4 regions of the Paenibacillus apis genome follow, and region 4 is predicted to be linked to each of the others. Evidence: riboswitches for the same ligand, from Rfam matches in the RefSeq annotation. Region 4 holds a riboswitch; each other region holds the start of a gene.
What was found. A riboswitch is a leader RNA that binds a small molecule or an ion and turns the genes downstream of it on or off. The one in region 4 is predicted to bind cyclic di-GMP.

Region 1 (3,169 bases), on a different contig from region 4:
GGCGGAGCTGAGACAGAGAGCTCATCCATGAATATGGCTGCTTCCTCTTCAGCAGAGGCGCCTTCCTCCTCGGCGATGGATAAGGCGGTTACGGCAGCACAGGAGCCTCAGTCTCTGCCTTCCGGTTCAGGGATTCCTTCGGGAAGTATCGCAGATGATTTGAACAAGAAGCTCATTTACCGGGCAAATGTTGTTATGAAGGTTGAAGAATTTTCAAAGACACAGGCACAGATCAAGGATTTGGTTAGCTTATCCGGCGGTTATATTGTTGAGTTCTCGGAAAGTCAGTCTACGTATGAGCAGGGCGGGAATTTTGTGCTTAAGGTTCCGGCGTCCGGATTTTCCTCTTTTCTGGAGCAATTAGAGCAGCTTAAGCCCGAATCTTTTCAGCAAAGTATTCAAGGACAAGATGTATCTGAGGAATATGTGGACCTGGAATCCCGCTTGAAGGTTAAGGAGGCTGTAGAAGCAAGATATCTGAAATTTGTTGGGGAATCAAAGAGTACAAGTGATCTGGTTCAATTCACGAATGAGCTGGAACGGATTCAGACAGAGATTGAACAGATTAAGGGGAGAATGAGGTATATCGATAATAATGTCTCCTTCTCCACCATTGAAATTCGTGTGTATCAAACAGATGATAATTCCTTGACCAAGCTGAGTCAGGATCAAAAACCACTCTTGAAACGGGCCGGGAATGCGTTGCAGGAAAGTCTTGAGGCAATCTCGGTCATCCTTCAGTGGCTCGTCATCTTTATTTCCGGAGCACTTCCGGTAATTGTTATAGGCGCGGTGATTTTTGCAATTATTTGGCCGTTGAGACGGCGGAGAGCCCGGTTGCGAAATGAGAAAATTGACAGTCCTTTAGTTGAAGCAGAGCCTGAAAATAGGCTAAAAGACTAGTGTTCTGCAGAGTTGAATGGAAGGTCAATATGTGCGCTATGATAAATTTAACAGCCGAGCTCGTTGACAAGTCGATTTTTTTGAAATATATTGAAAACAAGACAGACGAACGTGAGCGGCAGAAATAACAAACGGGACTTTTTGACTAGATAATTAAATAATTTGGCACACCAAATCGAAAGATTGGGTCGCAAAGCCTTGGAGTCTAATAATCCAGTGATTAATGACCGTCCGGCTGCATAACAATAATTATTGTTTATGCAGCCGTTTTTTGTTTTTCTCACGTTCTCTGCGGCTATATGCCGTGAGATAAAAAATACCCAACAGTAAGGAGGGTAGAAAATAACGTGCCTGAAAGGGAGGAAATCTATGAAAAAATGAGGAGGAACTTATGAAACGCGGGTTGAAGATTGTAGTATCTTGGCTATGCCTATTTTCACTTTTTGTTGGACCGTTGTCTGTATTTGGAGCAGGAACAGGGGAGATCTCCTGGCCCAATCCGGGGGCAACACAGCTGACGAAGACGGCTGAACCTACCGGGAAGTCAGGGGAGTGGGAAATAACCCTGAAGGTGGAGGGAAAGAACATTCAGTCTAGTTCGGATGTTGTGCTGGTTATTGATAAGTCCGGGAGCATGGACAATGGCTGGTGGTGGGAGGATGGCAAAATTGACAAAGCAAAGGAAGCAGCAAAGAAATTTGTGGACAATTTGCTTCTTTCCGGTTCAAATAACCGGGTAGCCGTTGTTGACTTCAACAAATCGTCTTCTCTTGTCTCCGGATTTAAAGGGCCTGCCCAGAAAACTGCCCTGAAGAATGCAATTGATGATATTGAAGCAGACGGTGGTACTAATATTCAGTCAGGGCTTAAAAATGCCCGTGATCTATTGGGAAGCAGTTCGGCACAAAATAAAATCATTGTTGTACTGAGTGATGGTGAGCCGACATACAGCTTCAAGGGAACACAGGCAACAAGCTACAGCTGGTCGAACAATAGTTATGGCTATGCCTTAACAGCTTTTAATTATAATGAGACCCTTGGCAGTGGCTCAAATTTCAATATTTCCAATTATAACGTCAATGGATATAGTGTAAAAGACAATGGAATTGGAACGATTTCGGAAGCCAAACTCGCCAAGGACGCAGGCTATAAAATTTACTCTGTCGGGCTGGATGTTTCCAATAACAGCAATGCGATTAAAGTGCTGAAGGACGTTCAGAGCGAGGGCTACTATTCCGCGAACAGTCAAGAATTGAACACGATCTTCCAGCAAATGGCGAGTCAAATCACTTATGCAGCTCAAAACGCCAAAGTGATCGACCCAATGGGAGAAATGTTTAATCTCAAGAAACAAGGAGCCGTAGTTAGTCCAACGGATTATACGGCCTCACAAGGAACGGTTACCTGGAACGCTACGACAGAGACATTCACCTGGGATATCGGCAACATTGCAGAGGGGACTCCTGCGACCCTCACCTACACAGTGGTCATGGACCAATCCAAAAACCCCGTTTCAAACGAACTCTATCCTACGAACGGAACAACAACGTTGACTTATACAGATGTAAATAATAAGAACGTTTCGAAGGATTTTGAGGTACCGAAGGTAAGTGTCGGTAATGGTTCTATCCTCATTAAAGGTTATCTTGTAAATGAGGCTGGTAATCCGATCAATGCAGAAGGCGTTGAGGTGGAGGGGCCAGCATTTGCAGAGCCTTTGTACAGTGAGTATTACAAGGATCAAAGTGGTAAGGAAGCATTCCCTGTAGGCACTACACATTCTATAGCGGCAAAGACAGTGGAAGGATATCTATATCAAGTCGGGGGAAGCCCTAAGTCGGTTACTCTTACTGTAACGAATCCAACCCCAACTGTGTGGTTCGGTTATACGGTTGCAACTGAAACCTCGGTACAGGTGAAGTACCTGGAGCAGGGAACGGAGAAAGAACTGCGAACTGCAACAACAGTACCAGGTGTAGTCGGCCAAACATTGAAGCTGACAGCGGAAGTTATTGACGGCTATACGGTAGTAGGAACTGGTGAAGAGAATTACAGCTTTACTGGATCAGCAAACCAAGAGTTCGTGTTCTATTACACAGCGAATGAGCAAACTGTCACTGTGAAGTACATTGACCGTGAGAGCGGCAATGAAATTGCTGCTGCGACCAGTGAGTCTGGCGTCACTGGCAGTACGGTAACGCTGGAAGCGAAGGAAGTAGACGGCTATACCCCGGATAACAGCACATACGAGTACACGTTCTTGCCG
Region 2 (3,169 bases), on a different contig from region 4:
TCCTGGAACGAGGTTGTATCGCTAAAGGGCTTGATAGCAATAATGGATCCGGTCTTAATGCCAGGCTCCATCGAACCGGATAGTACACTCTTCACCTGGTAGCCATAAAATCCGGGTTCTCCTCCCGATATCTTCGATGTGATGAAGGAACCGAACACCGCAATAAATAGCACGACCATCATGAAAGTAAATGTATGGCTGATTACGCGTCTAAGCTTCATCGCTTTTCACCTCTATATCCCCTGAGTTCTGTCCCCAATACGAAATCGAATGCTTAAGTCCGGACATCGCTTCTTCTATGGAAGCCTGCAGCTCTATATATTGTTGGAAGGCCGTTCGGTTTAAGGGCTCTCCAAGGGCTTCCGGCTTCATAAAGGCAATGGGACTCATTTGGCCGGACGGGTCAGCTTCCGCCAGAAGGCCGGATTGTGATACTCTCCGTAAATAGAAAACCGCTGCGTCGATCTGCTGCTGCATGGATAAAGATAAAAGCTCTTGTCTGCTTACCCGGGAGAGTTCATCCAGCAGCCCGATATTGGCAATCTCGACGCAATTGGAATGAAGCTCCTCCAAAATCAAGAGCAGTTCCTGCAGCTGCCGGCCTCCTTCCGTGACCTCGCTGGTGATGAGGTTCATGGCTAATTGATTGGCATCGAATTGCAGTTGAAGCGCTTGAAGCTGGCTCGTAAGCTCCGAGATCTGCAACTCCCAACTGTCCGTGTAATCTTCTCCGCCGCCTGTGTAGACATCGTCGGTTACAGACGGAGAAGAGTCACCGGATCCTTCACCATATACGCTGTCCGTCACTGAAGGAGGTGTCGGCTCCGATTCATAAGCGGCGGATGAATTTCCGTAGACCTGCCATGTGACGGTGACCGGAGCAATCCTTACTTTATGTACAGCCGCTAGTTCAAGATGATCGGTTACACTTGAGAGCAACTCTTCAATTTTGCCAGGGAAGACGCGGCAGGTCTGGAAATTCCCCTCCGTAGCCTGAGTGCTGTTGAATTCTCCGTAGGTGGTGCCTATTTGTTTGGTGGAGTAGGCAAGAAGAGAAGAGATCAGCAGACTGGATTGAAGGATAGCGCTCATCGTCTTTTGACGCTTCAGCTTTCTTTTTTTCTGGATTCTGACACTTCTGCTTCTTCGCAAAAGAGGCCCTTCTTTCTACAAAGTCTATTGTTCTTCGTATCGTTCTTAATAAAGAACGACTTGCGAGTTCAATATAACGAATTTAGGAAGGATTGAAAACCCTGGATTTGAGCTGTATAAGACAGAAATACATATTAAATAGCCAGATATCTTTCATTTTCCTGAGTATACTGAATATTTCTCCTGATTGTTTGTTATAACATGTGTTTGTCTTGAAATAGACAACTGCATCCTAAATGCGACATGATCGACGAAAAAAACAGAGTCTTTTTAATCAGACAACGTTCATGCTGTGACATACTTTTTGATTGGCAGTCTTTATAATGTGGTTATTGCCAAGAGGGTCTTACATAAAGCGGATGGAAAGGAACCAGTAAAAGGTAAACCTGCCGAAAGGCAGGGGCGCAAAGTCTCAGATCCGGGAAGCTTTTCAGGATGGCTGGACTGCCTGGTGGACATGAATAATCATCTTTTAGGAGGAGGTTATGTTGGAGAAGTCTGCCCGGATGAGTATGGATAGAAATGTGCTGGAGGAAAGTGAACTAGAATGGATCCATCTGCTCTTGATGGCAAGGGATGCCGGGCTCTCCGTAGAGGAGGTGCGACAGTTTTTAAGGCATGCGAGCGCGGGAGAGGCGGCTATACGCAATCTTGCTTGATAACTCTAACTCAATGAATATAACGGGGCTGCCGCGGAATGGTTTGGCTCCGTTCTTTTTTTTGCATATAAAAATAGAAGCATAAGGTTTTAATATGGCGGGCAAGGAGAGAAATTGGCGCTTTTTGCAGAGTTTTAGCAATTCGGAAGAAATGGTTTTATGATAGAATAGAGAAGGTCTTGAAGGAACGATGAGGAGAGGGAGAGATTAAGCCGTGCGCATCAACAACATGCTGCATTTTACCGAAAACCACAGATATTGCGTATACCGCGACTTCTCTCTTAGTCCTGTGGATGATAAAATGCTGAGCCTCATCTATCAGCCCATGGTTGGCGCTGTAGCTGTGGCTCTTTACCGGTTGCTGGCGGAACAGGTTCCGATTGATCAAATCGGCTATTCGGCCATTGAGCAGCAGAGAAACTTGTTCTTGACCCTTGGCTTGGAGCCCGGAGAACGGGGGAGAAGTGTGCTGGTGCAGCAAGCTTCCAAGCTGGAGGCGGTCGGACTGATGCAGACCAGTCGTCTGTATATTCCGGACAGTGATGATTATTTGTACGAATATGAGCTGCAAGCTCCTTTATCGCCAGGGGAATTTTTCCGGACCCAGCATTTGACGCTTCTGTTGAGGGACAGGATTGGGAAGTTTGCTGTGCTGTCCTTGCAGGAACGCTTTTTCTGTGTCGAGCCGGGGGACATGTACGGACTTACCTATAATAAGGAAAATATTTCACTGCCTTTTTATGAGATTTTTGAACTGAATGCTCATTCGATCGATCATGAACTGGAGCAGGCTATCGCAGAGACGGCGATTGCCAGACAGCCTGCCTTGAAGGCCGGCCTGGATGAGGAAGGCAAGATTAACTACGCCGATATTATTATCCGCTATCCCCGGGATTCGATAAATCGGACCTTTGTCGAGAAGCTTCGCTTTGATCCGGAAGGAATGGGGATTCTCAACTATGTGGCCCGCAAATATGAGCTGAACGTGCAGGATGTGTGCCGGCTACTGGATGAGGATGACGTCTTCGATCCTGCAGGCGGGCTGATCCTGGACGAGCTTCAGCACAAGGCTAATCTTCATTTCCGCCAAGGTAAGCGCCGGAAGGAAGGCAGGGAGATTGCCTACGCGAAGGCTGCGGCTGTCCATGCGGAGAGTGAAGCCGGTCAGACACCGGCGGGTCATCCGGAAGAGATTGCGGTGCAGATGGAATTTTATGTCGAGGTGCCATTGCAGTTCCAATCCAAATGCGATGCACATCAATACAACATGATGCTGAGGAACGAGCCTTACACGCGGCTGCTAAAGACGTTCTTTCCGGGCTCGGTGCCGGATAATCTGCTCGATATATTTGAGAAAA
Region 3 (3,169 bases), on a different contig from region 4:
TGCTGGTCAATCTGTTGCTGATTTGATACTCGGTCACTGAGAAAACCGCACATATAAGGATTATTAATCCGATCATGCTGCTCATCATCTTAAGTGAAATACGGCTATTCAACCAGCCAAATACTGATTTTTTTGAAGTTAAAGAAGCTTGTTGTCCCACCTTGTCTACCTCCCGATTGTGTGTAGGTTATCAGCGTGTAATTGAAATACCTTATCGATATTCTGTTTGAGATATTGAACAATCTCCTGCACGTGAGCGACTTCCGTATAAGGAGAAATCACAAAAATTTTCGAGGCGTAAAGAGTCGAACTGCTTCCTTCACGTGTCTGCACCACCAGATGCTTTTTCGTGTCTCCAAAAAAGATTCGATCGCGCTGATTGCCCAACACCTCGAATAACTGCTCATTAAAACGATTCGTCCGTTCAATATCGGCCAACGAGCAAGCACCGGACAACTCGGCTTGAAAGCCATTTTGTCCATCCGGATAAATACGGAACAGCGTCACAATGCCCGGATTATCATCATTCACAATGACCGCTTGAGGCACGTCCCGGCGCAACGCCTCGCGAAACGCCAGATTGACTTCCACAAACTGAGCAAGCAGACACTGGTAGCCCTTCACTCCAAATGCGAGAAGCGCACTATAAATACTGATCGAGCTTGCCATACGAGAGCATTCAAGGGTATAGCCTGTATGATATTCGCCATATCCACGATGGCCGACGTAAGGCGTCTCTTCTTCCGCCAGATCAATTAAACGCAGATCGTCAGCATGCTTGACCAGGAATAAACTGGTCAGGTAAGGGGTTTGTCCAAGCTTTTGGAAATCGAAGCAGAGCGAATCCGCCAGAGATAAATGCTTCATTTTACCCTGAATTCGCTGCAACGCATCCAGTACATGGGGCTTAAACTCCAACGGATTAGCAGTAAAATCATATTCACGAAAGAATGCAAAAAAACCGCCAAGCGCAGAATCTGCATGAATATGCGGCCGCTGAAGCCCATGCTTGGCCGCAATCTCCGAGGCCGTATAAAGGATCTGCTCCACATCGTCAATACCCATGGCATCTGTTGTCCCGGTTGTTGCCACAATGTAGATTGGAACACCGCCATTCGCGATGACCTGCTCCATCTTTCGACGAAGGTCTTCAACATCCATAGCGCTATCAGGAGTAGTCCGCACCTTGATCAAGCGATCGCTGCCAAGGCCTGTTGCCTCCATTGATTTGAACAGACTGTAGTGAGCCGATTCCGAGCAGAATGTATAAAAATGTCCAGGGACACCTTTGCGCGGAGCATCTGGGGCAAACTTGGCGATAGCCAGTCTCAATCCCGTGAAGATCGCCCCCTGTCCTCCCCATGTGGTGTAGCCCCCGCTTTGAGCGGCATCATAGCCAACAAGCTTGGACATCATGCTGATCACCCGAACCTCGGCTTCAGCTCCGGCTGGACCGTAAACATCCCAAAGATTGTTGCCATTTACCAGAAACGCTGCAATCATACCGAGAATACCCGGAACGCTTGCCATAGGCAAAATATTCGTCAGAAAATACTTTGAATGATACGGATGGTTATGTAGAAGGTTTAACAACCGTTCGTTGACCTCTTCTTGCTTCATACTATCGTCTGGTATCGTGCTCGTCTGAATCAAATCCTTGTAGAACGTATCGGAGCGCTGCTTTTCTCCAAGCAGATTCACCCCTTCAGGGTTTTTAAGACGATCCACACCTGCAACTAACTGCTCAATAAGCTGTAAAAATCGTTGCCTTTCTTCCTTGTTTCCATTTTCACTTGGGAAAAAAGTTTGAACCGAATTCTTGCTGTAGTCATCATCTGGCACTCTCCATTCTCCTCTCAATCTATGAAGTAAACAAAAAAAATAGTGAATAATGGAACTTGCGCCCATTCTTCACCAATTACTACCTGCAACTGGCTGACTTATCCTTACCGGATTTAGTCCCTATAGCTTTGCGTCCCTACTTTTCAATAGGTTTGCCGAATTATTAAATTATCATAGAAATAGTCAATTTATCATAAATTGATAAATTTCAACAGGAGAACCGTTTTAAATTATAGTACACTATCCTGAATCTTACAATACTCATTTACATAGCATGTTAGGTAATAAGGCTCCCCTGCCTATCAATCGAAACAATTCACAGAAATTATTATCTGCGAATTCGACGGTTCTCATCTAAAACCAGCCTTTCTGCCTACAGATTGGCATGTATGGCTGTTCTGTGAATTTTTATAAAGGATATCTGAACCAGGTCCTAAGACCAATAGAAGTTGAAGAACACAAACGAGGACGAAATAAAATGTCACGAAAAAAGCCCCCTCACTGGTAAAATTTCTCGACCAATAAAGGAGCTTGATTCATTTACATTCCACTATTCCTTGTCCCCAGAAGAGTCCTTACCCTTTCACGATACCTTATGCTCGATTCTCAGCTTGTCAGCGACCATTGCGATGAACTCGCTGTTAGTTGGCTTGGACTTACTGATGTTGATCGTATAGCCGAACAGATGACTAATCGAGTCGATGTTGCCGCGTGTCCAGGCCACCTCAATGGCATGGCGAATGGCGCGTTCCACACGGGAAGGCGTTGTCTTGAATTTCTCGGCAATCGCCGGATAAAGTGTTTTCGTAATTGCTCCCAGTATTTCAATATTGTTATACACCATGGTGATTGCTTCTCGAAGATATTGGTAGCCTTTAATATGGGCAGGAACACCGATTTCATGAATGATGGATGTAATATTGGCGTCCAGATTTTTACCCTTGCCCAGAGGTACTACGTTGGATTTCGCAAATGAGGTCTGAGTTGTGCTCACACTTGACTGGACTCCCACAAGCTGGCGAATACGGTTAGCCAACACTTCCATGTCAAATGGCTTAAGGATGTAATACGATGCCCCGAGCTGCACAGCACGCTGTGTAATGTTCTCCTGCCCAAAAGCCGTCAGCATAATAATCTTCGGCTGAGGGTTCAGGTTCAGATCACGCAGGCGCTCCAATACACCAAGCCCGTCCAGGTGAGGCATAATAATGTCCAGAATTAGTACGTCCGGAACCTTTGAAGCATTGTTGATCATCTCCAGAACTTCTTCACCATTGTATGCAATTCCTGAGACGATCATATCGTCCTGCCCCGAAATATATTCCGC
Region 4 (3,169 bases):
GCAAGAGGAGCAGATTCGGGAGGCGCTGGAGAAGATGGGGCTTTCCATTCATAGCATCGATATCGTGAATCTGGATCACGGAAATGTTGAAATCGAGATTGTCCATGCCTATACCCGGGGATTCGATGAATGCCGCAAAATGATCGCCCCCTTGCTTTCGGATATTTTGGAGGAGCACATTGCTGTCATAGGCGAGACGATGCATGGAGGCAGGGAGGGTCTAGCCACCGTAACGTTTGGATCAGCCAAATCCTATGAGATCACGACCGGTGTAGCGGGTACGGCGAAGGGTGGAGATCTGCTGTCCGGCGATAGCGTCAGTACGGTTGAACTGGGCAACGGAACTTACGCGGTAGCGCTCAGTGACGGGATGGGAAATGGCGAGCGGGCCAGACAGGAGAGCAGCACGGCCTTGAGCATTCTTGAGCAGTTGCTCCAGTCTGGAATGGACGAGACACTCGCGATCAAGTCCGTTAATTCGGTTCTGATGCTTCGTTCCCCGGATGAAATCTATGCTACGGTCGATATGGCGCTGATTGACGAATACTCGGCCCGGACTACTTTTCTGAAAATAGGCTCGTCTCCCAGCTTTATTAAACGAGGGCAGGAGGTCATTCCGGTCATGGCCAGCAATCTGCCGATAGGGATTGTACAGGAAATCGAGATTGACTTGGTAACCGTACAGCTGTATCCCGGCGATACGCTGGTGATGATGACGGACGGCATCTATGATGCTCCCGGATACGCCGTGAATAAAGAGCTGTGGATCAAGCGCCTCATTCAGGAGATTCAATCGGAGGATCCCCAAGAGATTGCCGATTGCTTGTTGGAGGCTGTGATCCGTTATCAGAGTAATGTGATTCAGGATGATATGACGGTAGCGGTAGCTCGAATTGATCATTATTTACCGCAATGGTCCACGTTGCATATTCCGGGTGTTACCCGTCTGGAGCGTCCAAGAACTGTAAGTTAGGTACATGGTTGAGGGTATTGCAAGGTGATAGGTCGAATGGCACAGGAAATATGTAGCTAAAATAGGGAAAATTTCATAGATTTCATGACATAAACATGTTAAAATTAATTTTGTTAATTTGAAGGAAAGTAAAATTACTCATATAATTGCATATTTATTAGTGCGAGTTCAAAAAAACCGGCTTTTCAGCACCTTTTTGAACAACCTCTATTCGGCAAAACTATCGAAAGGTAGTGACGCAAAGCTATAGGGACTACTTCCTCCAATCTGTAGAGGAAATGTCAGCCAGTTGCCCATATTTCTTTGGTAACCTATAGTGCAGCAGTCTGTGCATTTTAATAGGTTGCTTTTTTTTGTCTATTCACAGATCAATTCTACAAAGAAACAGGAGTGAAGTTGAAGTGGGTATCTTATTGATGGATCGGATCATTCGGGATTATTGGCTGTATGATTTGCAACCCCCGATGTCCGGGCTGGATTTGTACACGGATTACCCTCGAGATGATTCCAGAAGGGATATGCAGCAAATCCAATATCCGCTTGAACTCGATCAAACATATCTTTCCAGAGAATTAAAGACGTTTGACAGCAGACTCTGGATGCTCGCTTGTTACTATATATTTTTGTACCGAATGAGCGGCAAAGCATGGCGGATTGTCGGTGTAAAGCATGAGAAGGGTTATGTCCTTCCTCTGCGAATCCGGTGCGATGCCTCGATGAGCTTCATGGAATTGTACCAGTCGCTGCTTAATAAGCAAGAGGCGCTAGATTTTGCGGCCCTTCCACTGGAGGAAATTGAAGAAGCGGTTGGCTGCACCGGATTGGTCCATACGATCTTCGGCAGGGACCACACCTGCCAGTCCAGTTGTCTGAACTGGGATGTGGAGCCCCTGAATGGAGGAGAGTGGACGCTGCAGGTTTCTTATCGGAAGCAGCTCTTCAAGCCGAGCACCATCCACAGATTTGCTTCCTTTTTCGGATGTATTGTCAAGGCCGCAATGTATGATTCCAGGGTAACTATTGGAGCGATCCCGTTAGTCATCGAAGAAGAGATGGAATGTAAGGGGCAGGTTCAGCGGGTCAGAAACTCGGAAGCTCAAATGATCGGGCTGACAGAGAACCCCGCTGAATTCGGCAGTCCGGTGATGCGCAAAAGAGCGGCAAGCTGCAAACAGAAATATATCCTGCTGACCGGGGCAACGGGTTATCTGGGCGCTTCGGTATTGCGTGAGTTGCTCAGAACTACCCAGGCCAAGATTTATTGCCTTGTCCGATCTGAAGAAGACGATGATCCGTATGCAAGAATTGCAAGGGTTATGATGCAGTTTTTCGGCGCAGATATCATATCGGAGCTGCTCGGGAGAGTGATTGCCGTCAAGGGAGATTTGGAACGGCCGCAGCTGGGCTTGAACAGCTGTCTGACGGAGCGTGTGTCGATGCGGATCGATTCCATGATCATTTGCGGCATTCAGGAGTGCTATGCGGATGATCCCGAGTATTACAACCGGGTGAATGTTACTAGCACAGAGCATCTGCTATCCTGGGCTCGCGGAAGAAATGTCCGGGTTCACTACCTGTCCTCGATGGGTGTGCCCGAAGGGTTGGCGGAACGAGAATTGACTACAGGTATGCATGAAGCGGGCCAGACCAAGAGCACAAAGCTGGACCATCCTTATTATGACAGCCAGCTTCGGGCAGAGCGCATGTTAATTGAAGCTTGCGAGCAGGAGGAAATCGCTGTTACGATTTATCGGCTCGGCCACTTATCGGGGGATGCCGAGACGGGCGCATTTCCGCAAAACGTGAATAACAGCCTCCTGTACAGAATGCTGCGAATGATTATTGTACAGGGCAAGGCCCCGGAGCTTGATCATCTGTTGGATCTGACTCCGGTAAGCTATGCGGCTCGGGCCATTACTGCTTTGGCTATGCGGCGGGACACGGCGGGCCATCTGTTTCACCTGTGTAATCCGGTTCAGATATCGATGATAGAACTCGTAGAAAGCTTGAGAAGCTGCGGATATCCTATTGAGGTGCTGTCTGATTCCGATTACGAGAGCTGGCTGCTAGAGTGCAGTCAGGTAGACAGCTCTCATCAATGGGGCGGAGATTTACTGCACTTTGAATGGGAGGAGCTTCGCCGTGAGCCTTTCCGGTACAGCTGTATACATACGCAGGAGTTTCTGGAAGAGAGCA

Region 1: another riboswitch for cyclic di-GMP. It lies ahead of KI362_RS07395 (MucBP domain-containing protein); the one in region 4 lies ahead of KI362_RS23880 (SDR family oxidoreductase).
Region 2: another riboswitch for cyclic di-GMP. It lies ahead of KI362_RS16150 (anti-repressor SinI family protein); the one in region 4 lies ahead of KI362_RS23880 (SDR family oxidoreductase).
Region 3: another riboswitch for cyclic di-GMP. It lies ahead of KI362_RS13520 (pyridoxal phosphate-dependent decarboxylase family protein); the one in region 4 lies ahead of KI362_RS23880 (SDR family oxidoreductase).

The regions. Positions count from the first base shown of each region.
Region 1 is NZ_BORS01000004.1:128,292-131,460, forward strand. Features, by position in the region: gene KI362_RS07390 (DUF4349 domain-containing protein) at 1-903, shown strand, start outside; cyclic di-GMP riboswitch class I at 1,058-1,146, shown strand; gene KI362_RS07395 (MucBP domain-containing protein) at 1,295-3,169, shown strand, end outside.
Region 2 is NZ_BORS01000011.1:39,730-42,898, forward strand. Features, by position in the region: gene sipW (signal peptidase I SipW) at 1-221, opposite strand, end outside; gene KI362_RS16145 (hypothetical protein) at 211-1,092, opposite strand; cyclic di-GMP riboswitch class I at 1,522-1,604, shown strand; gene KI362_RS16150 (anti-repressor SinI family protein) at 1,641-1,811, shown strand; gene KI362_RS16155 (DnaD domain protein) at 2,026-3,169, shown strand, end outside.
Region 3 is NZ_BORS01000008.1:201,923-205,091, forward strand. Features, by position in the region: gene KI362_RS13515 (methyl-accepting chemotaxis protein) at 1-160, opposite strand, end outside; gene KI362_RS13520 (pyridoxal phosphate-dependent decarboxylase family protein) at 166-1,842, opposite strand; cyclic di-GMP riboswitch class I at 1,924-2,009, opposite strand; gene spo0A (sporulation transcription factor Spo0A) at 2,426-3,169, opposite strand, start outside.
Region 4 is NZ_BORS01000026.1:23,410-26,578, forward strand. Features, by position in the region: gene spoIIE (stage II sporulation protein E) at 1-973, shown strand, start outside; cyclic di-GMP riboswitch class I at 1,177-1,270, shown strand; gene KI362_RS23880 (SDR family oxidoreductase) at 1,390-3,169, shown strand, end outside.